DNA from 3 places in the Pseudoalteromonas sp. Xi13 genome. Region 3 is predicted to be linked to each of the others. Evidence: predicted binding sites of a transcription regulator. Region 3 holds the regulator's gene; each other region holds the start of a gene.

Region 1 (9,980 bases), 710 kb from region 3:
ATGGCCGCGCCTGAATCGAGTAATTGCACTGCGTTATTAAAGTACGCTTGTATAGCATCGCTAAGAATTGGGAAATGTGTACAACCTAGTACAAGTACATCTATATCTGAGTTAATGCGCAAACGCGTAAGCTCTTTGTGCAGTTTGAGTATATCTAGCTGCTGAGTGAAAAATAACTGCTCTGCCAATGCCACCAGCTCAACACTGCTATATAAACTCACTGTTACGTTGCTGGCATGCTCTTTTATTAATGTATGAGTATAGGGGCTTGCAACTGTGGCGGGGGTTGCCAATAAGCCGATGTGCTTTGTGCGAGTTACTTCAGCAGCAGGCTTTATTGCTGGCACTACGCCGACAATAGGTATTGATGTAATTTTGCGTACTTCACTCAAGGCTGATGTAGAGGCTGTATTGCAGGCTATAACAATAAGGTCGACATTAAGCGCGTTTTGCTCAATAAAATAAATGAGTGAGCATAAACGCCCTATAATAGTTTGCTGGGTTTGCGCGCCATAAGGGAGTAACGCATTGTCCATAAAGTAGCTGTACTGTGCATCTGGAATACGCTTTTGAATATGCTCAAGCACGGTGGTGCCACCTATACCTGAATCAAATACCATTATGTGGGCTGACAAACTTTGGTTCCTACTGTTTATTAAGAACGGCAGTTTGCCATGAGGTATTTATAAAAGAAAGTAGTTTAGCTTTGCTCAGACTTTAGCGCGTCGAGTGCATCGCCCGCTGAATTTAATTGGTTTAGGTTTTCAAACATTGCCTGGGTGTAATCAACTAGCTGATCGACTGCGGCTTGATCTTGGTTGAGCCACTCTATAATACCGGCAAGCTGATCTTCTAGGCCTAGTTGCGATGCTTTATCAAATGCATTTTTTAGATCGTCATTAAAAGGTGCGATCGCATCGGCTACTTCTTTTGTTGGGTTTGGCTGATATTGCTCATAACTTTTAACGGTAGCGACTGTTTTTGTTTGGCGAAGATCCATTGAAAATGCAACGAGTTGCTCACTGCCTAAGCTCAGCTCTTGTGCTTTCTCAAATGCTTCATCCAAATCACCACTAAAGAATGTTTTACTTACACCTTGTAGCTCTTCCATCATGGCATTAATAGCATCTTGCTCTTGTTCGTTTAAATCACCATTAACTGACATTGAAAAAGACAGCTCTCGAGATTGCGACGATGAGCTGGCAAACGATTCGCTGTTATTGCTTTGTTGATACCCGCTCGCTGTTTGAGACTCATATGCATCAGCAAAGCTAATACTGACCTCATCACCTTCGGCCGTTGTAAACTTATACTCGGCATTACTGCTCATACTTACATATTGTGCTTGGCTTACGCTAACACTGGCCGCTTGTGGGTTAAATAGGGTTTGCTCAAACTCATCAAGCCCCTCAAAAATGCCTTCTTTTGACTTGTCGATGCCCTCTTGCATTTCTTCGTTAAATACACCGGTGCCTTTTAGTTCATCAACCGCTTCGTCTATACCGGTTTGAACACCTGTGCGCGCATCATCTAACATATTTTTTAATTTATCGTCATCGGCACCATTGGCTTTGGCTTTATTAACTGCACCAGATACAAAGTCGAGTACATTTTTTACTATTTCATCAAAATCGAATAAAGGTTTATCGGCTTGTTTTTGCTCAACAGGTAAACCTAGTTGCTCTGCCATTTTGTCGCCAAGCACTTTTGCAGCAAGTTCTCTGCCTCGCTGTAATGAACTTTCTTGCGGAGATTGGATTGTTGGCTGCTGTAGCGCCTCTTTATTATTGAATTTGTTTACGTTGTTGTTTGGCGTATAGCCATAATTACCGATTTTCATGATCCACCTCCGTTACGTACTTAGCTTATTATCGGCTAATAGTGACAAAACTAAAGTGCATGTTTAAAAAAACAGCAACTTTATTATCAGCAAAACTAGACAAATACTGCTCGCTCCCTACAATAGCGCCGATAAATAGATCTCATAGATAAGGTAGTAGCATTAATGGCAGTGATTAAGATAGATACCACACAGTACGATACGCAGCTAAATGAAAAAGAGCAGCGTATTACGTCGCAATTTAAGCGATTTGGTGTGCAAGCGTTAGAGGTGTTTAGCTCAGAGCCAATTAACTACCGCCAACGTGCTGAATTTAGAGTATGGCACGATGGGGATGATCTATTTCATATTATGTTTGATCAGGCCACGAAAGAAAAAATTCGCGTCGACACCTTTGACCCTGCCGCGCCATTAGTTGGTGAAGTTATGCAGGTGATGATTGATAATTTAAAGTCGTGTGAAGTATTACGCCGTAAGCTGTTTCAAATCGATTATTTATCGTCATTAAGTGGCGAGATTTTAGTAAGCTTGCTTTATCACAAACCACTCGATGAGCAGTGGCTAACTGAAATAAAAGCCCTGAAAGAAAAACTGAGCAGTAAATACAATATTGACTTTATTGGTCGTGCGCGCAAACAAAAAGAAGTACTAGGCAATGATTTTGTTACTGAGCGTTTAACCGTAAACGGCCAGGAGCTTATTTATCAACAAGTAGAAAATAGCTTTACGCAACCTAATGCTAAAGTGAATATAAAAATGCTGGAGTGGGCACAAGACTTATGTAAACCACTGAGTAATGACCTGCTGGAGCTTTACTGTGGTAATGGTAATTTCTCTATTGCATTGGCGGGTTCGTTTAATCGCGTATTGGCTACTGAAATATCTAAGTCTTCTGTGCATTCGGCGCAATACAACATTGCTAAAAATAAGGTAGATAACTTAGATATAATTCGTATGTCGAGTGAAGAGTTTACCCAGGCAATGAATGGTGAACGTACCTTTTCGCGTTTAGAGGGGATAGATTTAAAAAGTTACGATTGCCAAACTATTTTAGTCGACCCTCCACGCGCAGGTATGGATACCCTTACCTGTGACTTAGTAGCCAACTACGAGAACATTATTTATATATCGTGCAACCCAGAAACGCTTGAGCGCGATTTAGATCATTTAACCCGTACTCACAATGTTAAGCGCTTTGCGATATTTGATCAGTTCCCTTATACGCACCACATAGAATCGGGTGTTTTCTTACAAAGAAAATAGTGAGTTAAATTTAAATCACTTCCATAAAAAAAGCTCCTTACGGAGCTTTTTTTGTTTTAGCAAACCTTACTTGTTCGCTAAATAGTTAATTAATTTACTAATATCTTCTGGCGCGGTAATACCAGACTCACGGCCTAGATTTAATTTGTATTTACCATTTACGATAAAGGTTGGTACGCCACGTAGCGCGCCTTTTTCTTTAAAGTAATTTTGGTCACGCTTCATTTTAGAGCTTAATGTACGTACCGAGAAGCTTTTGTATAGTTTATCAAACTTATCGCCATCAACACCCTGCGCTACAAATACATCTTTTACATCTGCAAGCTCGTTAAATTTAGCGCGCTTAGTGTGAATGTGATTAAAAATAGCCGCAACAATTTTATCTTTTTGCGGAAGTACTTCCGCGGTTGCTAGCGCTTGGCTCATCATTTGTTGGTTTTCTGGATCGCGAACACCGACAAAATCAACATGGCTCTTTTTAAATTTAACGTCTTTATCTAGCTTCGGCTTAAACTCACCAATTAACGCTTCCATGTTATTACAAGCAGGGCAATAAAATGAGAAAAACTCTTTTACTTCTGGCTTTTTAGTCGCGCGCTCTGCAACCACATCGTAATGTACGCCTTCTTCATAAGTGGCGGCTACACTGCTCGCAGCCATAGGCAGTAGTAATGCAAGTAAACCTGCTTTAACTAATTTGATCATTGTTATTGTTCTCCGAGATTAAAGTGTTAGTAAAAAAGCAACTAACTCATTCAGTTCTTGCTGGTTATTAATGGTGTTAATGTTTATTTTATATTTATCGTTTACGATAAAGGTAGGCACACCGGTTAGCGCACCTAGTTTTGAATATTTGTTTTGTTTATCTTGCATTGCACGCTCAGCTGAAATAATTGGCATGCTGGCAATGTCTTGATCAAACGTTGCGCTATCGATACCGTTAACTTCAAGCAATTTTTTAACGTCTTTCATTTGCGTTAAAGGTGCGCGCTGTACATGAATACTTTTAAAAATTTGGTCGCTGATACTTTGTGCTTGACCGTGTTTTTTACCGATTAAGTAGGCGTAGCTTAAGTTGCTTTGCGCCTGTGGTGATACACCGCCTAAAAAGTTAACGTGATTTTTTATAAATTCAGTGCCCTCAGGTAGGCTTTTTTCAATTGCCTTTGCAACAGGCTCAAATTTAAAACAATGCGGACAGTAAAACGAGAAAAATTCGGTTACTTGCAGCTCTGCGCTTTTTTCTACATCAATAACAGTATACTGGTTATCGGCTTCAAACTGTGCAGCAAGGGCTGCAAATGGTAAACATAAAAGTAGTAGGCTCAGTTTCAATTTTTTAAGCATTGGTATCTCGTGTACTTTTTAAATAAAATTTTATGGCAATAACTTCAGCGGAGCTTCTTGCAGTGCTGCAAACTGCTCTTTAAGCGCTAAAATTTGTTGCTCCCAGTATTTGTCTTCAGCAAACCATGAAAAGTTCCGTACGAACGCAGGATCACTCCATCGTTTAGCTACCCAACCCATATAGTGAATAATACGCATTGCACGAAGCGGTTCAATTAATTTGAGTTGAGTGTGGTCAAAATCACAAAACTCTTCATACGCATTTACAAGGGTGTCTAACTGTAACAGCTGTGTTTGACGATCGCCACTGAGCATCATCCATAAATCTTGAATGGCCGGCCCCTGACGAGCGTCATCTAAATCAACAAACATAAGTGCTTCGCCTGCCCACAAAATGTTACCTGCGTGGCAATCACCATGTAAGCGGATCCCTTGCACATTTTTATACTGTGCTTGCGCTTGTTCAATAACCAAGTCCAATATGGTGTAAAAAGCCGTGCTGATCCCCATAGGTACCAAATTACTTTTTTGCAGATGAACTTTAGCTGTATGCAAATATTCTTCGCAGCTAAAGGTAGGTCTGTGCTCAAATGCTTTGCTTTTAGCCACCTGATGCATACGGCCAATTAAACGACCCATTACATCAAGCTGATCCAGGTTATCAACTTCAAATTGTCGCCCGCCTACACTTGGAAATAACACAAATACATAACCTTGGTGCTCAAATAAGCTTTCTCCGTTGTGCTTAATGGGTGCAACAACGGGTACTTCGGCCTCAGCTAATTCAAATGCAAAGTCGTGCTCTTCTTGTATTTGCGCTTTGCTCCAGCGCTCTGGGCGGTAAAACTTAACAACGTAGCGCAGGCCATCTTCCGCCTTAAATTGGTAGACTCTGTTTTCGTAGCTATTAAGTGCTAATAAACCTGACTCTGCATATATACCAACGCTTTCTATTGCATCGAGAATTAAGTCGGGCGTTAAATCTTCAAAACTAAATTTACTCATGGGCTTCTTAATGTAAAAAGCGGGTTACCCCGCTTTTGTTAGTGTGTTTATCGCGCTTTAAAAAAGTTACTCGGTTGCGATATGCTTTCATCTGGGTCATTAACCGGTGAAAGTACAAAGTTAAACTCCGTCATTGGCACTTTTAAATCATACGGGTCCATTACAAGTGACAGTGGCACATTATGCGATTGCCCTGCTTGCACTGTAAATGTTTGCTTGCCAATGTACTTAAAGTTTTCAAGGCCTTGAACATCAATATTAAAGGTTTGCTCGTACTGCGCCTTGTTGATTACTTTTAATGTATAGGTGTTTTCTACCAAGCCATTAAAGTCAACACGATACAGTTGGTTACGGTCTCGTATTATGTCAAAGTCCATAGGCTTTCTAAATGCAATGTTAGCCACCAGCGCACTGGTAAGCACCACCAGTATGACCGTGTAACCTATGATTTTAGCTCGCAGTGGGTTGGTTTTATTTTCAGGTGTTTCGAGATTGCGCTCTGTAGTATAAGAAATAAGACCACGCGGGTAATTCATTTTATCCATTACACCATCGCAGGCATCAATACATGCACCACAGTTTATACACTCGGCTTGCAAACCATTACGAATATCTATCCCTGTAGGGCACACCTGTACACACAAGTTACAGTCTATACAATCGCCCATTTCTAAATCTTCGTGGGCAATTTTACGCGAACGGGGGCCTCGGCTTTCGCCGCGTTTTTCATCGTAGGTTACGGTGTAAGTGTCTTTATCAAACATAGCTGATTGAAAACGTGAATAGGGGCAAATGTGTAAACACATAATTTCACGCATCCACCCTGCGTTAGCGTAAGTACACGCTGCAAAGAAAATAATACTTACCAGCGCGTAACCACCTACGTTAAAGGTAACAAAGTCAGGGAGTAATTCACGGATAGGCGTAAAGTATCCGACAAACGAAATCGCCGTATATAAGGCAAATAAAACCCAACTGGTGTGCTTTGCTGTTTTTCGCCAAAACTTATCAAAGTCCATCGGGCGTTGATCTAGCTTTTTACGCTGATTCGCTGTGCCTTCAAACTTTTCTTCAAACCAAATAAATATAAAGGTCCATACAGTTTGCGGACAGGTATAGCCACACCATACTCGGCCATAAAAGGTAGTAACCAAAAAGAGTGCAAACGCGGCCAACATAAATATAAAGGCTAATATAGTGAAATCTTGCGGCCACAGCGTTAGCCCAAAAATATTGTACTTTTGGCCTACTAAATCAAATAACACAGCTTGCTGGCCATTAAAATTTATCCAAGGCAAGAGCATAAAGGCAAGCATGCCTAAAAAGCCTATACGCTGTCTAAGTAATTGATGAAGCCCTTTTACTGCGCGAACATAAATTCGGTTACGTGGGTTAAACCTGTCGTCTTGACGGCTTAAATCCGGTTTTTGGATTTTAACCTCTGCAGGTATATTCTTTACTTTAATTTGCTTGTCCATCGAAGTTCCTCAACGCCGCTTGGAAATAAAAACGTAGCAATATGTGCGTATTCTATACTGTAACTGTAGTTCGTTAATGGTAAGTGTGATTAGTTTAAATAATCAGCTGTTTGAATACTTTCAGATATTTCAGAAATATCTAACTGCTGTTGGCTATTATAACAATACTGGCTAAAATTACAGGTATAGATTGCTAATAATTTATTCATCTCAGTTACTTGCTTTTAAAATGCAGTTTATTACACTGCTTGCTAAATTTACCCCATTAAGATCAAGGTTTACGCATTCATGAAAAAGTTTATTATATTGGTCATTCTGATCCTTGCGTTTTTTACTATTGATCACCCACTAGTTAAAGAGCCCCGCGAAAAGCTATTAGGTGAAGGTGTGGGTTTTTTAAGTGATGCGAGCAAAATAAACCGTAGCCCAGCAGCCAATATGGCTAAAAACCGTATTAGCAGTGCGTTAAAGCTCTCTGAATCTGAGCACGAATATATTGAAAAAACCTTTACCACTGATGATTCAGTGCAGTTATTTCATTTACGTTATTGCCGCGAGCGCGACTTAAATTTATATTTTTACGAAGAGCGTTTAAATACAGTGTGTAAAATTGTATCGGATGCATTAGAACAAAAGAGAGCTAAGTAGTGGATTTTTCGCAGTTAAACAAAAAAGCGAGTGACTCTTTTCATAAACAGCGCACAATACTTAAAAAACTATCGCAAGGAAAAACCTTGCATTGTGAGCAGTGCGGCGAGGTGTTAACACTCGATTTAGCCACCAGCGAGCCGGGTAAAGGCGTTGTTAAGTGTAAAAAAGGCTGCACTGATATTATTTTAGAACTTGGCGCTTAATTATCCTAAGCGCCGTTTAATACACCTAAAGGCTACTCTTCCCACCCTTCATCTGTAATCAGCCCACTGTTTATGGCTACCACTTCAATAAGCTCGGCAAAACCTAATGCAAAGTCGCCCATTGATTCGTACTGATACTGATATAAGGCTTCGAGTGTCATGCTATTTTGCTGCGCAACTTGCACTCTTGTTTGCTCATCAACAGCAAAAAAGCTAAGCGTACTTAGCGCACTCTCTAGTGCTTCTTTGTACTCAGGCTCTAACGCGGGAGCTGTTAATAGAGGTTGTGCGTATTCTTGAGTTGCACGTAAAAAACCTTCACTCCACGCTTGGGTATAGTCTAGGTCAAAATTGGCGGGTAACTTATAACCGGTTTCAAATACTTGCTCACTAATTTGATGGTACAACGCCATAAATAAAAACAGTATTTCTTCGTCTAAATCGTTAGCCGTATTAGGCACAATATGCGCTAACCACTGGTGAACTTCTAATGGGCTTGGCGAACAAATAACCCCAAATAGATAGCCTTGGCTTTGTGTTAATGACATAGCCTGAGGTTGAGTACTTAAAAATGCACTTAATTGCTGTGCGTGTTGTTCGTTAAACTGTGGTAATTGCATTAAATCTCTTTTATTACATTAAAAATTTAGTGGGTAGCGGCCCTGTGCATCGGGGCGGCCTAAAAACTTAACCGCGTCGTGTACATCTTTTGGTAAGCTGGCATCAGGTTTAACATAGCCTGCTACTTTAAAGTCAAAGTTAGCTTTAAGTGTTGCGTCGGCTTCAAGGCCTAACGTGTTATCTGGGTCGACCAAAATAGCTATATCGCCCGACTTACAGCTTAGCATGCCACTCAGAGGCCCTATATTAAACCAGCCATTAAAGCCTTTAACATCTATATTTGGGCTAGCAATCTCGCCTTTTAATGACTCACAATAAGGCACACCTGAGGTGTACTCGTTAAGCTCTAAAATGACTCGGCCTTTAGCCGTAGCTGGTATAGGTAGTGCAATACGTTGCATGGCACGCTCCACGGTCGAGCGAATTATACCATCGGTAACTTTAACCACATTATTAAATAATCCGTAATTCACATCAGCATAGCCCGAAATATCGCTACGCTCACGCGGATTACCAAATTTTAAGTTAGCATTTAAATTACCCGTAAATAACTGCCAGCCAGAAATATCCCAGCGTACATTATTTAGCTGCTCGTCTTGATAGCGCACTTGCATCATTTGGCCTTGCCATACACTCCCTACGGTTTGCCCTATTTCAAGCTGCTTAGGTAAGTACGGCTTAGCTAGGTCTAACGCAATGGCCGCTGGTAATTTCATTATGCAAAACACAATAAAACTAATAAAAAATATCACTGATAATATTATTATTTTTTTCATTAATTACTTCTCTAGTACTAAGCGGCTTACACGTACAAACCCTGATTTATCATCTTTGCTTAAATCAAGGTTCTCTACTGTTAAGCCATGCTGATTAACCAGTTCGTCTAACCATTCTATTAATTGATTAAACTCTACCGAATCAAGCGTTAAACGTAACGAGTTATCGTTAGGCTGCATTTTACTAATAGTAATACGGTAGCGACTACGCGTTGAATTAACCACTTGGCTAATATTTTGATTGCTAATTGCCTGCGTGTTACCCGCCGCTTTTAACTTTACTATGCTTTCATCAACCCATACGAGCAGCTCTTGCTGAGTGACGTACGACTTTTTAGCTTTAAATATGGCGTTATTTAAAGGTCTAAAAATTCCCATTACTAAAACAAAAACAACAAATATACCACCAGCAACCATAATTAATTGCTGCTCTTGCTCTTTTAAAGAGCGCCAGTATTGTATTATTTGCTTTTTCATACTGCACCTCGCAGTTTAATTTCGCCTACTACAAAATCGCCATCGTTATTTAACGACCCTTGCTCAACCGTTAACCCTTGTTGCTCAAGTATACTTTTTACTTTACCAAACGTTTGAAAGTCTTTTGCGCGTGCGCGTATTCGCAGCTCATTACGGCGTTTATCGTAACGTAGGGTTTCTGGCGTAAATTCGTTTACTTGCGAAAACACGCCAACCAATTGGCTGGTCAAATCTAAAAACCCGGCTTCACTTTCGCCATTAATGGTTTTAAGCGCGCCTCTGATTTGGCTTTTAATTAAGTTAGGACGTACTTTAGTTC
Region 2 (9,980 bases), 1.8 Mb from region 3:
TCCCTTTAAAAACTAGCTAGCAAAAATAATTAAGCGATAAACGATTTTATTGAATTTAAAATGCCTTGTTCACCTAAGCCCATTTCATCGTGCATTTGCGCTTGTGTGCCGTGCTTAATAAATTCATCAGGAATACCTAAGTTAAGCACTTTTAGATTGGCTTTTTGCGCTGCTAAATATTCATTAACCGCTGAGCCTGCGCCACCACAAATAGCGTTGTCTTCAAGCGTTACTATTACATCATGAGTTTGGCTAAGCTCATCTAATAAACTTGTATCAAGTGGCTTAATAAAGCGCATATTAACTAGCGTTGCCCCTAGCTCATTTGCAGCAAGTTGCGCGTTTTCAAGCAAAGTACCAAAGGATAAAATAGCAATTTTAGCACCTTGCTTAATGGTATTGGCTTTGCCTATTTCTAGTAGCGTCATTTCGCTTTGAATATCGGCAGTACCGGCACTACCACGAGGGTAGCGAACTGCTACAGGGCAATTAGCCTTATAACCGGTATAAAGCATATGGCGGCACTCGTTAGTATCACTTGGGGCCATAATAACCATGTTTGGAATACAGCGCATAAAGCTTAAGTCGTACGCACCTTGGTGTGTTTCGCCGTCGGCGCCTACAATACCAGCGCGGTCTATAGCAAAAAGCACAGGTAAGTTTTGCAGTGCAACATCATGGATAAGTTGATCATACGCACGTTGTAAAAAGCTCGAGTAAATAGCTACAACGGGTTTTAACCCTTCACAGGCAAAACCGGCGGCCAATGTGACAGCGTGCTGCTCTGCTATGGCTACATCGAAATACTGCTCTGGGTGCTCTTTTGAAAAGCGCACCATACCTGAGCCTTCACGCATTGCCGGGGTAATAGCCATTAATTTTTTATCTTGCTCGGCCATATCACACAACCAATCACCAAACACCTTAGAGAAAGTGGCGGCACCAGGTTTAGATTTAGGTAAGCTTGATGTATTAGGGTCAAACTTTGGCACACCGTGATAGCCAATAGGATCAGCTTCTGCGGGTTTATAGCCTTTTCCTTTTTGGGTTTTTATATGTAAAAGCTGAGGCCCTTTTAAATTACGCATATTACGCAGTGTATCTACGAGCATATTTACATCGTGGCCATCAATTGGGCCAATGTAATTAAGACCTAGTTCTTCAAAAAAGGTACCTGGAATAACCATTCCTTTTAGGTGCTCTTCTACTTTACTGGCAAGCTCTTTAACAGGAGGCACGCCAGAGAGTAACTTTTTACTGCCTTCGCGAATATTTGTGTAAAAGCTGCCAGATAAAATACGCGCAAAGTGATTAGTTAACGCACCGACGTTTTCAGAAATCGACATTTCGTTATCATTTAAAATGATTAACATGTCAGATTTTACATCGCCCAAGTGGTTCATGGCTTCAAATGCCATACCTGCTGTAATGGCGCCATCGCCTATAACGGCAACAGTTTTGCGGCCTTTACCTTCTTTTTGAGCCGCAATAGACATACCAAGTGCTGCCGAAATAGAGGTACTTGAATGGCCTACGCTAAAGGTATCGTATTGGCTTTCTTCACGAAAAGGGAATGGATGCAATCCGTCTTTTTGACGAATTGTATGCATTAAATCGCGTCGTCCCGTTAAAATTTTGTGCGGGTACGCTTGATGGCCTACATCCCATACAAGGCGATCTTCTGGTGTGTTATACACATAATGTAGAGCAACGGTAAGCTCAACAGTTCCTAAACCAGACGCTAAATGGCCGCTACTTTGCGAAACAGAGTTGAGTAAATAGTCTCGTAACTCGTTGCTAAACGCAGGAAGTTTATCTTGCGCTATATCGCGTAAGTGGGCTGGTTCGTCAACCAAGTTAAGTAATGGATACTTGCTACTATCAAGTGTCATGGTATTTATTTTATCCTTCGCTAACACCGGTGCTAACTTATTAGTTGTTACCGCTGTTGAGTAATAATGTCAGTGCTAAATGGCAATACGTATATGTAACACTCAATGGTCACGTTTAATCAGGTAGTTTGCCAGCGCCGCTAGAGTAGAGGTATCAGCATCTATTTTGTTTAATGCTTGATGCGCTTGCTCTATTAAATTTTGCGCCATTTGCTTGGCACCTTGCATACCTAATAGGGCCGGATAAGTTGCTTTATTAGCAGCTAAATCAGAGCCTTGTGGCTTACCTAAAGTAAATGTGTCACCTTCAACATCTAAAATGTCGTCGTGCACTTGAAATGCCAGCCCTATAGCATACCCAAAAACACGTAAGTTTTCTAAGGTTTGTTTGTCTGCTTTTTCGCTACATAATGCACCCAATGTAATGGCACAGTTGATTAAGGCACCCGTTTTTAATTTATGAATTCGTTCAAGCTGTTGTACTGTAATCACTTTATCTGTGGCTGCAATATCTAGCCCTTGCCCGCCTACCATGCCTTCAAGCCCCGATGCTTTAGCCAGTGCGCTGATCATTTTTACTTGTGTTGATGCGCTGCAGGTAAAATTGTGAGCCGAGATAAGCTCAAAGGCTAATGTTTGTAGTGCATCGCCTGCTAAAATTGCATGCGCATCGTCAAACTCTATATGGCAAGTTGGGCGTCCACGGCGAAGGTCGTCATCATCCATGGCTGGTAAATCATCGTGTACCAACGAGTAGCTATGAATACACTCAATAGCAGCAGCAAGAATATCTAAATCTTGCTTATTAGCTCCGAGCATTTCACCACTTGCGTAGACTAAAAAGGGGCGTAAACGCTTGCCACCGTTAAATAAGCCGTACTGCGTAGCTTCTTTTACTGTGTGTGCGGTATCAAGGGGTTGATCAAAGTACTGTTGCAGGGTCTTTACGACATCTTGTTGAGCACATTCTATTTTTTCTTGTATGCTCACGGTTATTCCATATCGTTGTTAAATGAAGTAAGCGCTGCTTTTTCGTCATTACCCATCAAAATAGACACTTTTTGTTCTGCTTGTTGTAACTTACCCGTTGAGGCGTTAGCTAAGGCTATACCACGCTCAAATTGCTTTAACGACTGCTCAAGCGATAAATCACCTTGTTCCATTTCACCGACAATGGTTGATAGTTCTTCGAGTGCTTGTTCAAAACTTAGGTTTTCAGGTTTTTTAGTCGCCATGTTTAATTTCAGCCAGCATGATAAATTTAGGAGCCAATTTTAGGGGGAATGCTAAACTAGGTCAAAGGATGATCGTTGTTTTTTGAGTTATATCAGTTTAAATCGTATTTTTACCATGTATAAGATGCGTATTAGTGCTCACTGTGTACAATAAAATTAATCAGTCGCTAGGCGAGTAGGGTATCTTGATCTAAAATTAGGCCAAACACAGTGTTTTACACTTTTTTCAAAAATGGCTTAAGTATTTCAGTATCTTGCCGATAAGCAGTTAATAATAAAAGTTTGAATAACAAAGTATAATACTTTGGAGGAAATGTGGATTTAGCAACCATAATTGGGATCCTTGGCGCAATTGGTTTAATTGTCATGTCCATGTTTATGAGTAGTAGCGGTGAAATGGGGATGTTTGCCGATGCGCCTTCTAGTGTAATTGTATTTGGTGGCTCACTATTTATTGTGTTATCAAACTTTACCTTGTCGCAGTTTTTGGGCATAGGTAAAGTTGTTGGTAAAGCATTTGTGTTTAAAATCGAATCGCCAGAAGAGCTGATTGAAAAAGCAGTTGAACTTGCTGATTCAGCCCGTAAAGGGGGGTTTTTAGCCCTCGAAGAAGCCGAAATACCAAACCCTTTTATGCGCAAAGGTGTAGATATGCTCGTTGATGGCCACGATGCTGATGTAGTTCGTGCCACGCTTCAAAAAGACATTTCTTTAACCACAACTCGTCACGAACTGGGCGCCGGTTTATTTAAGTCACTTGCCGATATAGCCCCAGCAATGGGTATGATAGGAACGTTAATAGGCTTAGTTGCTATGTTATCTAACATGGATGACCCTAAAGCCATTGGCCCCGCAATGGCGGTGGCATTATTAACTACTTTATATGGTGCATTTTTAGCAAATGTAGTGGCTATTCCTATTCAGGTTAAACTTGAGCTTCGTAAAGACGAAGAGGCCATGAACCAGCGTCTAATACTGGATGCTATTTTAGGTATTCAAGATGGCCAAAACCCGAAAGTAATTGAAGGTATTTTGAAAAACTACCTTGCTGAGTCTAAGCGCAAAGTAGATACCGAGGAGTAACCATGTCTGATCAAGAGTGCAAATGCCCACCCCCAGGTTTGCCTGCTTGGATGGGAACATTTGCCGACTTAATGTCGCTTTTAATGTGCTTTTTTGTACTTTTGCTCGCGTTTTCAGAAATGGATGTACTTAAATTTAAGCAAATAGCAGGCTCGATGAAGTTTGCATTTGGTGTGCAAAACAAAATAGAAGTAAAAGATATCCCTAAAGGGACCTCGGTTATTGCTATGGAATTTACCCCTGGTAAGCCTGAACCTACCCCGATAGAAACCATTCAGCAACAAACGGTTGAAATGACCCAGCAAATGTTAGAGTTTCAAGCGGGTGATGAAAGCTCTGCTGGTGGTAGACAAGAGCAACGTGGCGATAAACGTGGTGGCGAGTCACGTAGTACATCGCAGCAGCAATCTTCAGAGCAAGCAACTTCAGCCGCCGATCAAGAACAAACTAACGAGTTAGTGAAAAAAATAGCGCAACAGCTCGAAAAACAAATTATCGACGGTGCAATCGAGCTTGAATCTTTAGGGCAGCAAATCATTATTCGTATCCGTGAAAATGGCTCATTTCCCTCTGGCAGTGCTTTTTTACAACCTAAGTTTAAGCCCATAATTCAAGATATTGGTGAGTTATTAAAAGATGTACCTGGTGAAATTACGGTATCGGGTCACACCGATGATTTTCAGGTTTCTAACGAGTTATATATTAATAACTGGGACTTATCGTCAAAGCGTGCTGTAGCAGTAGCAAGCGAATTACAAACGGTACAAGGGTTTGATAAAAACCGTATGATGGTAGTAGGGCGTGCTGATACTCGTCCACTTGTGCCGAATGATTCAAACGAAGATAGACGCCGAAATCGCCGAGTAGAAATATCAATCTTACAAGGTAAGGCTAAAGAGTCAGACCCTATTGATGTGCGCTAGGCTAGTAGCGGGCGCTAATTTCTCTAATTAAGTTTCTTTTTAAGGTACTTAATCGCCTAAGTATCTTGGCAAGTTCATTATTTTAGCTTAAAGTACATTTCCTTAACATATGTAATGGATGTGCTGTGAAAGTTATAATTAAATATTGTGATATGCCAGGTAATGGTGATGGTACCGACGACGATACAAAAGAAAAATAAGGTAAAACATTTTGCCTGATTGGTTTTTGTATTTCGTTAGTATTTTAAGTAAAAGCTGGGTCTTTATGCTAAGCCCGGCTCTTTTAATATTTTTTATATTTAAAGATTACTTAGCCTTTAGGTTTGCATTACTGACCGTCGCTTTTTTCTTCTTTGGGGGGATAACAGCCTCTAGCTTGAGAGAGTTTGACGATATTTATATCTATCGTTATTTAGTATGGGCGGCTACCGATATTATATGGATGGCGTTAATAGCTTATTGGGGAATAAAAGATAAAGTTTATTTATGGCAATGCGTTATTGGTCAGTTAGTGGTTATTGGCGCACCTATATTACAATTATTCAGATTAGTTGACCGTCACCTTTGGGATTTGGCGTACAGCACCATTATTTACAAAACGTTAATGCCCTTTATCAACATTGGCACCGTCATAGTGTGTTATTTACCTTTAATTATGCTTTTCGCTAAAAAAAGTAATACCCCCTCAAAAATAGAAAGCGCTCCACCTTCTAAATAGCTGTGCTAAACTACTGTTCATATAAACAGTTAATGAGCAACTCCCATGAAACTCTATATCGCAGAAAAGCCATCACTTGGCAGAGCTATTGCTGATGCATTGCCAAAACCACATAAAAAACACGATGGTTATATAGAAGTGGCTAATGGTGACTGTGTCTCGTGGTGTATAGGGCACTTACTAGAGCAAGCTGAACCTGATGATTATGATGCGCGTTTTAAAAAGTGGCAATTTGAACACCTCCCCATAGTGCCAGAACAATGGCAGCTCAAGGCAAAAACGAAAACGCGTAAACAATTAACTATTTTAAAAAAGCTAATTAAGCAGGCATCAGTACTCGTGCATGCGGGCGATCCCGATCGCGAAGGCCAATTGTTGGTTGATGAAGTCATAGAGCAAGCCAAAATAAGTAAAACCAAAAAGCAAAGCATTCAGCGTTTACTTATAAGTGATTTAAATTTAGCGGCGGTAAAAAAAGCGCTTACGACTATGCGTTCAAATCGTGAATTTATTCCGCTTAGTGTGTCGGCGCTTGCGCGTTCACGTGCAGATTGGCTATTTGGTATGAACCTTACGCGTGCTTATACGCTGGCGGGTCAAAAAGCAGGCTTTGGCAATGTGTTGTCGGTGGGTCGCGTACAAACCCCAATTTTAGGTTTAGTGGTTAACCGGGATAACGAAATAGCTAACTTTGTGTCAAAACCATTTTATGAAGTGTTGGCGCATTTAATAACCCCTGAGCAGCAAAGCTTTGTGGCCAAGTGGGTACCAAGCAAAGCCTGCGAGCCGTACCAAGATGAAGAGGGCCGCGTTTTAAATAATGCATTAGCCGAAAACGTCGCCTCGCGAATAGCCAATCAACCAGCTGAAGTCACTGCGCTCGAACAAAAACAAAAAAAACAAAGCGCGCCGCTGCCTTATAATTTATCGGCACTGCAGATAGATGCTGCAAAGGCATTTGGTATGGCAGCTCAGCAAGTACTCGATATTTGCCAAACGCTTTATGAGCGTCATAAGTTAATTACTTACCCTCGTTCTGATAATCGTTATTTGCCTAAAGAGCATCATTTAGATGCGCCTGCAATTTTAAAAGCAATTGCAGCTAATGGCGGTCAAAATACTGAGTTTGTGAATGGGGCAGACGCTAAAAAACGCAGCAAATGTTTTAACGATGCAAAAGTGGCTGCGCACCATGCAATTGTACCTACCGCCAAACAACTAAAAACAGTGACTTTGGCGGCTGATGAAGCAAAAGCATATCAACTTATTAGTAGGCATTACTTAATTCAGTTTTACCCCGATTATATTTATAACGAAACTAAAGTAGAGGTAACAATTGCGGGAGGTTTATTTAAAGCCAATGCAAAGCAAGATGTAAGCTTAGGGTTTAAGGTATTAATGGGCAAAGCCGAGCTAAAAGATGAAGCAACCTTGCCTCATTTAACAAAAGGCATGGCGCTTAACTGCACTAAAGGTGAAGTGGTAGAAAAACACACTACGCCACCGTCTCATTTTACTGATGCAACATTGCTAAGTGCCATGACCGGCATTAGTCGTTATGTAAAAGATTCACAAATTAAAAAAATACTCAAAGAGACCGATGGGCTAGGAACAGAGGCAACCCGCGCAGGCATTATTGAATTATTATTTAGGCGTCGTTTTTTAAAGCGCGAAGGTAAATCAATTAAAGCAACACAAACAGGCTTGGCACTTATTAGTGTTTTACCAGAGGGCTTAGCTAGCCCCGATTTGACCGCTAAATGGGAGGCGAGTTTAGGCAACATTGCTCAACAAGCAATGAGCTACCAGCAATTTTTACAACCACTGCTGGTGGAGCTTGAAGGTTTTGTACAGCAAGCAGCTAGTTGTGATAGCCATGTATTTTCAAAGCTACCTAAAACGCCACCTAAAAAGCGCTTTGCTAAGGGTGGTAAAAAAGCACCATTTAAAAAATCAAATTATAAAAAGAGCTCAGCAACCACTTAATCGCTGAGCTCTCAAATACGCTTATTTTTTATTAAATAACGCGACTGCAGCGTTACTCATGGCTTTTATACCGGTCGGTAATGCTACTTTATAATCTGGCGCAAATTTACTTGAGTGTAATGAGGGAAGTGTTCGGTTACTTTTCATCGCATTTTTATATTGCTGCTGGTTTACTCCACCTAACCAAAATAACGTAATAGGAATGTTTTCATCAGTTCTACCGTACAGTCCAAAATCTTCACCAGCCATAACCGCTTTTGTCTCAAGTACATTAGTTTCGCCAATTGCATCAGCAATAGCACTCCTAACAATATTAGTTTGCTGAGGGTTATTGTAAGTAGATGGAATAGATTCATCTTCATGAACGTGAACAACAGGGTAGTGTGACTCAGTAAGGCCAGCACTTTGAGCAATACCCGCTGTTATACGTTTTATTGCTGCTATTTGCGCCGTACGTACCTCTGGGTTGTAGCTTCTAAGCGTAAGCTGTAGTTTTACTTCATCGGAAATCACATTATGCTTTGAGCCACCATGAATAGAGCCCACAGTCACAACGGAAGGCTCAAGTGGAGAAAGCTCGCGGCTTGTGATTGTTTGTAATGCTAATACCGTACGCGCCGCAATAACAACAGGGTCTACGGTTGTGTGCGGGTAGGCGCCGTGTCCGCCTTTACCTTTTATAGTTATATCTACTGAATCAACACTTGCCATGGTGTATTCGTTTTTCATTGATACCTTACCCGCAGGCACGCTGGCACTAACATGCAGCGCAATAACATGATCAGGCTTAGCATATTTACTAAATAAGCCTTCACTTAACATGGCTTTTGCTCCACCGCCAACTTCTTCTGCAGGTTGCGCAACCATCATTAACGTTCCTTGCCACTTATCTTTATGGGCAATAAGTTGCTCAGCAGTACCAATAAACGAGCTCATATGTATATCGTGGCCACAGCCATGCATTACACCTACTTTATTCCCATGCTCATTGGTCACTTGTACTTTAGATGCATAAGGTTTACCGGTTTGCTCTGTGATTGGTAGGCCATCGGTATCAGTACGAATCATTATTGTAGGGCCGGTGCCATTTTTATAAATCCCTACCACACCATAGCCGCCCACATTATCTGTTACGTCAAACCCAAGGTTTGTTAATTGCGCTGCTATTTTTTGGCCAGTTTCTTGTTCGTGATATGAAAGCTCTGGAGATTGATGTAAGTCGAGGTAAAACTTTTCAATAGCTGGCATACTCTTAGTTAAATCTAAGCTTAGTGACTTAGCGAAAGTAAGTGGGCTTGCTATCATTAATGCTGCAGCTAGATAGGTGATTTTCATGTTTTCCCTCATTATTTGAAAGTATTTAATACTTGTATTTATTATGTTCGTCTCCATATAAAAACCTAAATAAATGAATATGGCAATTAATTCAATGAGCAACATAGTTAGTATCAACGCACAAAACCTTCAGCAAGTACTCGGTGAAACATCACAACAAAAGTTGGTGCTGCTTAACTTCCACTCACCACAAAGTCCTGAGTGTATTAGCCAAATCGGTATATTAGAAAATTTAGCTACGCAATATAAAGACCATATTGTAGTGGCTAATCTTGATTGTGACGCAGAACAAGCACTCGCCTCGCAATTAGCGCAGCAGGTTGGCTTGCAAACCTTACCTACACTTGTGTTGTTAAAAGATTCAGCTCCAGTAGATTTATTAGCGGGTGCACAAACAGACACGCAAATTCGCGAAGCCCTGAGTAAGCATTTACCAGCGCAACAGGACCTACTTCTTGAACAAGCAAAACAAGCATTATTAAAGTCGGATCTAAATGCTGCATTTAATTACGCAAAGCAAGCGTATGAAATAGACAGTGCAAACGCACGTATAAAGCTTGTGTTAGCCGATATATGCATTCAAATACACAAGTTAGATGATGCGCAAGCACTCATTGATACAATTGACGCCCAAGAGCAAGATGCTTATTTTCATAATATAAAAGCTAAATGCGAAGCGGCTCTAGAAGCTACCGACTCGCCAGAGATAAAAGAAAAGCAATCTCAAGTAGAAAAGTACCCAAATGATTTAGACCTGAAAATAGAGCTAAGCCAATTGCTAAATGATGCAGGACGAAAAGAAGAAGCA
Region 3 (9,980 bases):
GCTATTTACCGCTGTCGCTCAAGTTTTAGCCTATGTATTTCAGCTTAAACGGTTTAAAAAAGGGCGTGGTAAACGACCTATTCCGCTTAAGTCTAAACTGCCCATACCTGATGACTTCAAATACGATTAGAGTGTGTTGAGCTAACCACACTTTATAAATATCAACACGCCGCTGCAAATTCAAACCATAAAGCCCATACGCTCTTGTCTCTCACTTGCTTTAAATTTTGCATCAATACTCAATGAATCTATTGCTGACTCTATACTTGGAATAGTTATTGCAAATTCAGGCTAGTGTCAATTTATTGAATTGTAGAGTTATGGATTTTAAAGCGGTATTACAACAACTTAACAAAGATAAAAAAGAGTATGCCAAAGGTGTTGGCACACCGCTATTAGTACTTGCAGCGCTGGGTATGGTTATTTTACCGCTGCCGCCATTTCTTCTTGATATATTATTTTCATTTAATATTGCCCTTGCCTTAGTTGTTTTACTGGTGACTGTTTACACCATGAAACCCCTCGAATTTGGCATGTTTCCCGCGGTATTGTTAATCGCTACAATTATGCGTTTAGCCCTAAATGTTGCCAGTACACGCGTGGTGCTCCTTGAGGGTCACAACGGGGGCGATGCGGCTGGTAAGGTAATTGAAGCGTTTGGCTCAGTGGTTATTGGCGGAAACTACGCGGTAGGTTTAGTGGTGTTTTTAATTCTGATCATCATAAACTTTGTAGTAATAACCAAAGGTGCTGGGCGTATTTCTGAAGTATCGGCTCGTTTCACGTTAGATGCTATGCCGGGTAAGCAAATGGCGATAGATGCCGACTTAAACGCTGGCTTTATTAGTGCAGAGCAAGCACGTGAGCGCCGCAGTGAAGTAACCCGCGAAGCTGACTTTTACGGCTCTATGGATGGGGCGAGTAAGTTTGTAAAAGGCGATGCCATTGCCGGTATCGTGATATTAATTATTAATATTGTTGGCGGCTTATTTGTGGGCATGATCCAACACGACTTGAGCTTTAGCCGCGCAATGGAAGTATATACTTTACTTACCATTGGTGACGGCCTTGTGGCGCAGCTTCCTTCATTATTACTCTCTATTGGTACTGCTATTGTTGTTACTCGCCAAAACGAATCACATAATATGGGTGAACAATTTAAAGCCCAATTAGGTAACGAAAAATCATTATTTATCGCATCAGGTATTTTAATCATTATGGGGTTAGTTCCGGGTATGCCTCATATTGCTTTTTTAAGTTTAGGCGCACTACTTGGCTACTTAGCTTACTTTACTCAGCAGCAAAAATTAAAAGCCGCTGCTCTAGCAGCCCAAGAGGCTGAAAGTGGTGCCGTTGCCGGTACTGGCGTTGCAAACAAGCAAGAGCAAAAAGAGCTTGGATGGGACGATGTACAACAAATTGACGTTATTGGCTTAGAAGTTGGCTACAGGCTTATTCCGCTTGTTGACCAATCTCAAGGTGGTGAGCTGCTCAACCGAATTAAAGGGGTGCGTAAAAAGCTATCTCAGGAGCTTGGCTTTTTAGTACCGCCTGTACATATTCGCGATAACTTAGAGTTAGACCCTAATGCGTACCGTATTACCATGATGGGGGTTTCAAGTGGTGAAGGCGAACTCAAACATGGCGATGAACTGGCCATCAACCCAGGGCAAGTATTTGGCCCGATTAAAGGGGTTGAAACCAAAGACCCAGCATTTGGCCTAGATGCGGTGTGGATAAAGCCTGATCAAAAAGACGAAGCACAGTCACTAGGTTACACCGTGGTTGACTCAGCCACTGTGGTAGCCACCCATATTAGCCAGTTATTAACTAATAGTGCCGCATTATTACTAGGGCATGAGGAGGTTCAAAACCTGCTTGATATGTTAGCTAAAAGCCATCCACGTTTAGTAGAAGGGTTAGTGCCAGAAGTACTACCACTGACAACCGTTGTAAAAGTACTGCAAAATTTATTAAACGAAGGGGTGGCTATTCGTGATATGCGCTCTATTGTTCAAACCCTTGTAGAGTACGGCCCACGTAGCCAAGATGCCGATGTTTTAACAGCTGCAGTGCGTATTTCGCTGCGCCGTTTAATAGTTCAAGACGCTGTGGGAATGTCATCAGAAATCCCTGTCATAACCTTGGCGCCTGAGTTGGAACAGATGTTGCATCAGTCATTACAAAATGCAGGCGACGAAGGTGCCGGAATAGAACCAAGCCTTGCTGAGCGACTTCAAACATCATTAAACGAAGCGCATCAGAATCAAGAAATGGCCGGAGAACCTTCAATATTGCTAACGTCAGGAATGTTACGCACTGTGTTATCTCGCTTTGTTAAGTACACCATACCGGGTTTAAGGGTGATGTCTTATCAAGAGGTACCAGATGAAAGACAGATCAAGATTGTCAGCTCAGTAGGCCAACAATAAAGATTTTAACAGGGGTTGAACCATGAAGATTAAACGTTTTTTTGCCAAAGATATACGCACCGCACTGAAAGAAGTTAAAGATGAGCTAGGTGTTGATGCCGTTATTATGTCGAACAAAAAACTCGCTAATGGTGTAGAAATTGTTGCCGCAGTAGATTACGACAAAGCAGCCCCTAAAGCCGCAGCACAACCACAGGCAGCGCCTGCTCCGCAAAGAGCCGTGCAACAGCCTACTCATAACTTTGTAAAGCCAGAGCCTAAGCGTGCGCAACCTGAGCCACAAGCAAAAGTAGCTGATAGCTTACAAGCTTTATTAGAGCGTCAGTCGCCACGCCCTCGCTCTCCTGAGCTAGCCTCTATGTTTTCGCAATCAGGTATTGATACGTCTGAGCATTACCAAGAGCCAGCACAGCCACGTACGACAAATATGTTTGCTCGCGAAAATGAAGCGCCAAAACGCATGCAAACCCAAGCAGACAGCCTAGGCTTTGATGATTTAGATCAAGACTTTGACGATTTAGATGCGCCGGTTGCACCACGTAGCCAAACTAATAACAACGAAAGCGCCCAAATGAGCGCGATGCGTGATGAAATGAACGCAATTCGCCAGTTACTAGAACACCAAGTATCGGGTTTAATGCAGCAAGATATGGCACGTCGCGACCCTACACGTGCATGCATGATTGACCGTTTAGTTGGCATGGGAATAGATAAAGACGTTGCAGAGCAAATGGCGTGTTTTATCCCAGATGACGTATCGCGTCAGCAAGGTTGGAAAGCATTATTGCAAATGGTTGAAGATCAAATGCAAACCACCAATAACGAAATTCTTCGCCAAGGGGGTGTGTATGCCCTTGTTGGGCCTACTGGTGTAGGTAAAACAACCACAGTTGCTAAACTTGCCGCATTAGGCGCACAAAAGTATGGCGCCGACAAAGTTGCCCTAATCACAACTGATACATACAGAATTGGTGCGTATGAGCAGCTTGCAACGTATGGTCGTATTATTGGTTGTGGTGTTAAACAAGTAAAAGATGCCAATGAATTAGCTGAAGTTTTATATCATTTACGCAATAAGCGTCTAGTATTAATTGATACAGCGGGTATGAGCCAACGTGATTTACGCCTTACAGAGCAATTAAATACGTTAATGCGCAACCAGCGAGTAGATATACGTAGTTATTTAGTATTAAGTGCCACAGCACAAATAAATGTACTGCAAGAAACCGTAAGACATTTTAAAAAGGTTCAGCTAAGCGGTTGTATTTTCACTAAGTTAGATGAATCATTAAGTTTAGGTGAGATTATTAGTATAGCGATTCAAAATCGTCTTCCAATAGGGTATCTTACTAATGGTCAGCGTGTACCAGAAGATATTCGCGTTGCAAATGCTGAAAAACTAGTAAAAAAAGCTGAGCAATTGTATTTAAAAAGAGCAAAAGCACAACATTCAAGGCACCAAGCAGTGGCGCCAAGCACAGTAGGGATGTATGATTAACACAGTATTAGATCAAGCAAGCGGCCTGCGCAAAATGAGTCAAAACAACAACAACGGCGTAAAAGTTATCGCTGTCACCGGCGGTAAAGGAGGGGTGGGTAAAACCAACGTCTCTTTAAATACTGCTATTGCTTTAGGGCAGCAGGGTAATCGTGTATTAGTATTAGATGCCGATTTAGGCCTAGCTAATTGTGATGTAATGCTAGGACTACGTGTTGAAAAAAACTTATCTCATGTCCTTTCAGGCGAGTGCGAACTTGACGAGATTTTAGTTGAAGGCCCAGGCGGTATTAAAATCGTGCCTGCTACATCAGGCTCGCAAAGTATGGTGGAGCTAACCCCATCTGAGCATGCTGGGTTAATTCGTGCCTTTAGTGAGCTTAATACCGAATTTGATATTTTAATTGTAGATACCGCCGCTGGTATTTCTGACATGGTGCTGAGTTTTTCTCGTGCAGCGCAAGATGTCATGGTGGTGGTGTGTGATGAGCCGACCTCTATTACTGATGCCTACGCGCTTATTAAAGTACTTAGCCGCGAGCATGGCGTTTATAAATTTAAAATTGTTGCAAACATGGTGCGCAGTATGCGCGAGGGCCAAGAGCTTTTTGCAAAGCTCTCTAAAGTAACAGACCGCTTTTTAGATGTGTCTATGGAGCTTGTTGCGACTATTCCATATGATGAAAATATGCGTAAATCTACGCGTAAACAAAAAGTAATTGTCGATCTTTTCCCTAATTCACCAGCAGCAGTCGCGTTTAAAACATTAGCGACAAAAGCAGTAAAATGGCCTATACCTAATCAACCTTCAGGACATTTAGAGTTTTTCATTGAGAAGCTAGTAAACGGCTGATTATGACAACATCGGTGAAAAGAGCTATGGGATATCAATCAACACAAAATTTAAATGTGATTGTTGAAAAGCACGCGTCGCTTGTCAAAAAAGTGGCGTGCCATTTAATAGCTCGTCTTCCTCCTAGCGTTCAGCTTGATGACTTAATCCAATCGGGAATGATTGGCCTTATCGAGGCCTCAAAAAACTTTGACGCCAGTAAAGGGGCAAGCTTTGAAACGTTTGCTGGTATTCGTATTCGCGGCGCTATGCTTGATGAAATGCGCAGAGGGGATTGGGCACCACGTTCGGTACACCGCAAAAGCCGATTAGTAGCCGAAACCATCACAGAATTAGAAAATAGCTTAAATAGAGAACCAAAAGATACTGAAGTAGCTGAAAAACTTGATATTTCGCTAGAAGAATACCATCATATTTTAAATGATGTTAATTCCAGTAAAGTGCTTGGTATAGAAGACCTAGGGGTAGATGAAGATGTTATTAGCCCTGCAGGTCAAGATTTAGCGCTAGACAAACCATTTAATAATGTTAAAAATGAACGGTTTAATAATTCATTGTTAGAGGCAATAAAGTCTTTACCAGAGCGAGATGCAATGGTGCTTTCTTTGTATTACAACGATGAAATGAATTTAAAAGAAATTGGGCATATACTCGATGTAAGTGAATCGCGTGTAAGTCAGATACATGGTCAGGCGATGATTAAGCTCAAAGCAAAAATCAATGACTGGATAAACTAGTAGTAAGTAAATTATAGGTTAAGACCTCACCGGAGGATGTTTTGGATAAAAACATGAAAATTCTTGTTGTTGATGATTTCTCTACAATGAGACGTATTATAAAAAATCTGTTGCGTGACCTAGGGTTCACGAATGTTCAAGAAGCTGACGATGGTTCTACAGCATTACCTATGTTGCAAAATCAGGTTTTTGACTTTGTTGTAACCGATTGGAACATGCCAGGCATGCAGGGTATTGACTTGCTAAGAGCCATTAGAGCTGACGAAAAATTAAAACATATTCCGGTTTTAATGGTGACGGCAGAAGCTAAAAAAGAACAAATAATAGCGGCAGCGCAAGCAGGTGTTAATGGCTATATTGTTAAGCCATTTACTGCTGGTACTTTGAAAACTAAATTAGAAAAAGTGTTTGAACGCTTAGGTTAATGAGAGGAGAGGCTTATGTCAGCACCAGCTGCGCCTCAAATTACTTTAGAACAAGCTCGTCAGCTCGTCGTTTTTTTAGAAAACGGTGAGCAAGATAAAGCAGATCAATTAATTTTAGATACTGCCTCTCAAGAGCAATCGCAGCTTTTTGCTGAAGTAGGTAAGTTAACACGCCAATTACACGAAGCCCTTAAAAGCTTTGAACTTGATACGCGTTTAACCGATTTAACCACTGATGCAATACCGGATGCGAAAAAGCGCTTAAACTATGTCATGGAAATGACAGAAAATGCAGCTAATAAGACAATGGATGCGGTCGAAGCAAGCCTTCCTATTGCGCAGCAGCTAGCAGATGAAATTGCACATATTAAGCCTACTTGGGATAGGCTTATGAACCGCGAAATAGAGCTGGGCGAGTTTAAAACCTTATGCCACAGCATCGACAAGTTTATGAACAGCTCTCATCATAAAACCGATGAGTTGCAAACTTTAATGACCAATGTACTAATGGCGCAGGATTTTCAAGATTTAACCGGCCAGGTTATCCGCCGTGTAATTGAATTAGTCAGAGAAGTAGAAGAAAGTTTAATCCACCTTTTAACAGCATTTGCTGCACAAGATGACAGCATTGTTGAAAGTAAAGAACAACAAGAAACAGAAGAACTGGTTGCCGCACAAACATTAGCAGGTCCTGAAGGCCCTATTATTGATAAAGAGTCGCGAAATGATGTTGTATCTGACCAAGACGAGGTCGATGACCTATTATCAAGTTTGGGCTTCTAAGAGGAGAGTAACTGCATGAGCTTTGAAGTCGATGAAGATATTTTACAAGACTTTCTTGTAGAGGCTGGAGAAATCCTAGAGCTTTTATCTGAACAGTTAGTTGAGCTAGAAAATAACCCAGAAGATACTGAGTTACTAAATGCTATTTTTAGGGGCTTTCATACCGTAAAAGGGGGGGCAGGCTTTTTAGCTATGACTGAGCTTGTTGATGCCTGTCATGGTGCTGAAAACGTATTTGATCTCTTACGCCAAGGGGTTAGAACTGTTAATTCAGAATTAATGGATGTGATTTTACAAGCACTAGATACCATTAATGAAATGTTTGCCACTATTCAAAACCGCGAACAGCCAGACCCAGCAGACCCTCAATTATTAGAAACCCTTCACAAACTTGGTCAACCGCCTACGGATGACGAGCTTACTGAAACAGCCCCCGAAGTTGTTGAACAAGAACCCGCAGCTCCCGTTAGCGCAACAGATGATGAAGACCCATTTGCATTTGATGAACTATTTGATGTGGCAGGTTCAAGCCCTTCAGCAGATAGCACGCAAATTGATGAAATTACAGAAGATGAATTTGAAAGCTTACTCGATGAGCTACACGGCAAAGGGCAAAGCCCAGTGTCGCAACCAAGTGCAGAGCCAGATTCAAGTTCAGATATAACCGATGATGAATTTGACAGTTTATTAGATGAATTACACGGTGTAGGTAGTTTTGGTCCGGTTGCAGGAGATACTTCAAGCAGTGAGCCAGAAGTAAAACACACAGCACCACCAGCGGCTGTTACAAATGATAGCGGTGATGATGAAATCAGCGATGATGAATTTGAAGCATTGCTTGATGAATTGCATGGTAAAGGTGCCGCACCAGAATCAAAAGAAGCTGACACACCTGCACCGCAGCCACCTAAGGCTGCACCTGTAGCACAAACGCCAGCAAAACCTACGCCAGCACCTGCAGTAAAACAAGCTCCGGCGGCAAAAGCCGCTGCGCCTACACCTAAAGTGGCTGAAAAACCAGCGAGTAGCGCTGCACCTAAAAAAGCTACGCCTCCACCTGCTGAAACCACAGTACGTGTTGATACAAAGCGTTTAGATCAAATAATGAATATGGTTGGCGAGTTGGTATTAGTACGAAATAGGTTGGTCAGTTTAGCGACCAATACAGACAGTGAAGCGATGGGTAAGGCGATATCAAATCTTGATGTGGTCACTGCTGATATTCAAGGTGCAGTAATGCAAACGCGAATGCAGCCTATCAAAAAAGTGTTTGGCCGATTCCCTCGCGTAGTACGTGACTTAGCCCGTAGCTTAAATAAAGAAATTGATTTACAGCTTGTAGGTGAAGAAACCGATTTAGATAAAAACTTAGTTGAGGCACTGGCCGATCCGTTGGTGCATTTAGTACGAAACTCAGTTGACCACGGAATTGAAATGCCAGCAGCGCGTGAAGCTGCGGGTAAGCCTAGAACTGGTAACGTTACATTATCGGCTTCGCAAGAAGGCGACCATATTTTGTTAACCATTAAAGATGATGGTGCAGGTATGGATGCGGAAAAACTGAAAAAAATAGCGATCAGTAAAGGCGTTATTGATCATGATCAGGCAAGTCGCTTAACAGATACAGAAGCGTATAACTTAATATTTGCACCAGGCTTTTCGACCAAAGAAGAGATATCTGATATTTCTGGTCGTGGCGTAGGCATGGATGTAGTAAAAACTAAAATTACGCAGCTTAATGGCTCTGTGAGTATACAGTCAGAGTTGGGCGTAGGGACTATTTTAGAGATAAAAGTACCATTAACACTGGCTATTTTACCTACGCTGATGGTTATTGTTGGTGAGCAAACGTTTGCGTTACCACTTGCTGGTGTGAGTGAAATATTCCACTTAGATTTAACCAAAACCAATGTGGTAGATGGTCAGCTTACAATTATTGTCCGTAAAAAAGCGATACCGCTATTTTACTTAGAGCATTGGCTAGTTAAAGGTGCTGATTGTTCTCAGCGAAAAGCGCAAGGTCATGTGGTAATTGTACAAATAGGTACTCAGCAAGTTGGCTTTGTGGTTGATTCATTAATTGGCCAAGAAGAAGTTGTTATTAAGCCTCTTGATGCGTTATTACAAGGTACGCCTGGAATGGCTGGTGCAACAATTACATCTGACGGTGGTATTGCGCTGATTCTGGATGTACCTAATATGCTTAAGCATTACGCAGGATAAAATGTAGGCATACCTGTGTATGCCTACACATAAATTTAATAAGAGAGCGCAATGGCCGTAAAAGTTTTAGTTGTTGACGATTCCAGTTTTTTTCGCCGTCGAGTAAGCGAAATTCTTGAACAAGACAGCGGTATTGAAGTAATAGGTTTTGCTGTTAACGGTAGAGAAGCCGTAGAAAAAACAGCGCAGTTACGTCCAGATATGATCACCATGGATGTAGAAATGCCTGTGCTTGACGGTATTAGCGCAGTAAAAGAAATTATGGCGAGTAACCCAACGCCAATACTTATGTTTTCTTCATTAACCCGCGACGGTGCAACCGCAACTTTAGATGCACTTGATGCCGGAGCTATGGACTTTTTACCGAAAAAGTTTGAAGACATTGCACGAAATAACGAAGATGCAATCAAGTTATTGCAAGCCAAAGTGAAGGAAATTGGTCGCAGGCGTGCCCCACGCCCTGTTAGGCCATTAACATCAAGTAAGACTACTGCTCCACCTGCAAGCAAACTAGCCACAACAAGCTCTTCGCTTAAACAACCTGATAGAAGCTTTCAACGTGCTGCCCCAGTGCAGACAACAACTACACCCAGTATGCCCACGCGTGCCAGCGGTAAACACTATCAAATAGTGGCTATTGGCACTTCAACTGGCGGGCCAGTTGCTTTACAAACCATATTAACCCAATTACCTGCTAACTTTGCACACCCTATTTTGTTAATTCAGCACATGCCGGCGGCATTTACGCCTGCGTTTGCGGCACGTTTAAATAGCCTTTGCAAAATACGCGTTAAAGAAGCGCAACAAGGTGACAGGCTAGAAGCCGGCACAGCCTACTTAGCACCTGGTGGACAGCAAATGATGGTAGAGGGGCGAAGTGGTAACAAAACGTTGCGTGTATTTGAAGATAATAGTGAACGTATAAGCTACAAACCAAGCGTTGATGTGACTTTTGCAAGTGTTGCCAAAAGCTATCAAGGAGATGTACTTGCTATTGTTTTAACCGGCATGGGCGCTGATGGACGTGAT

The links. Region 3 encodes FliA, which starts transcription of late flagellar genes. Its sites were predicted from a motif close to CTAAAGNTNNNNNNNNNNNNGCCGATA; they were not measured.
Region 1: a site for FliA is predicted at 1,870-1,896, ahead of EJ103_RS15175 (DUF5610 domain-containing protein). Genes of this name have one in related genera too.
Region 2: a site for FliA is predicted at 3,364-3,390, ahead of pomA (flagellar motor protein PomA). Genes of this name have one in related genera too.

Annotation. Positions count from the first base shown of each region.
Region 1 covers NZ_CP034439.1:3,370,205-3,380,184, forward strand. The annotation lists gene murI (glutamate racemase) at 1-635, opposite strand, end outside; gene EJ103_RS15175 (DUF5610 domain-containing protein) at 701-1,840, opposite strand; gene trmA (tRNA (uridine(54)-C5)-methyltransferase TrmA) at 2,006-3,103, shown strand; gene EJ103_RS15185 (thiol:disulfide interchange protein DsbA/DsbL) at 3,170-3,808, opposite strand; gene EJ103_RS15190 (thiol:disulfide interchange protein DsbA/DsbL) at 3,827-4,450, opposite strand; gene EJ103_RS15195 (serine/threonine protein kinase) at 4,481-5,455, opposite strand; gene ccoG (cytochrome c oxidase accessory protein CcoG) at 5,503-6,933, opposite strand; gene EJ103_RS15205 (hypothetical protein) at 7,222-7,581, shown strand; gene EJ103_RS15210 (hypothetical protein) at 7,581-7,787, shown strand; gene EJ103_RS15215 (UPF0149 family protein) at 7,820-8,407, opposite strand; gene EJ103_RS15220 (type II secretion system protein N) at 8,426-9,184, opposite strand; gene EJ103_RS15225 (type II secretion system protein M) at 9,188-9,661, opposite strand; gene gspL (type II secretion system protein GspL) at 9,658-9,980, opposite strand, start outside.
Region 2 covers NZ_CP034439.1:832,258-842,237, forward strand. The annotation lists gene dxs (1-deoxy-D-xylulose-5-phosphate synthase) at 30-1,892, opposite strand; gene ispA ((2E,6E)-farnesyl diphosphate synthase) at 1,995-2,882, opposite strand; gene EJ103_RS03750 (exodeoxyribonuclease VII small subunit) at 2,885-3,127, opposite strand; gene pomA (flagellar motor protein PomA) at 3,443-4,210, shown strand; gene EJ103_RS03760 (flagellar motor protein MotB) at 4,213-5,133, shown strand; gene EJ103_RS03765 (hypothetical protein) at 5,345-5,851, shown strand; gene EJ103_RS03770 (DNA topoisomerase III) at 5,897-7,837, shown strand; gene EJ103_RS03775 (amidohydrolase) at 7,859-9,172, opposite strand; gene EJ103_RS03780 (tetratricopeptide repeat protein) at 9,267-9,980, shown strand, end outside.
Region 3 covers NZ_CP034439.1:2,657,388-2,667,367, reverse strand. The annotation lists gene flhB (flagellar biosynthesis protein FlhB) at 1-130, shown strand, start outside; gene flhA (flagellar biosynthesis protein FlhA) at 321-2,432, shown strand; gene flhF (flagellar biosynthesis protein FlhF) at 2,455-3,930, shown strand; gene EJ103_RS12020 (MinD/ParA family protein) at 3,923-4,783, shown strand; gene EJ103_RS12015 (RNA polymerase sigma factor FliA) at 4,810-5,520, shown strand; gene cheY (chemotaxis response regulator CheY) at 5,562-5,945, shown strand; gene EJ103_RS12005 (protein phosphatase CheZ) at 5,961-6,728, shown strand; gene EJ103_RS12000 (chemotaxis protein CheA) at 6,744-8,951, shown strand; gene EJ103_RS11995 (chemotaxis response regulator protein-glutamate methylesterase) at 9,003-9,980, shown strand, end outside.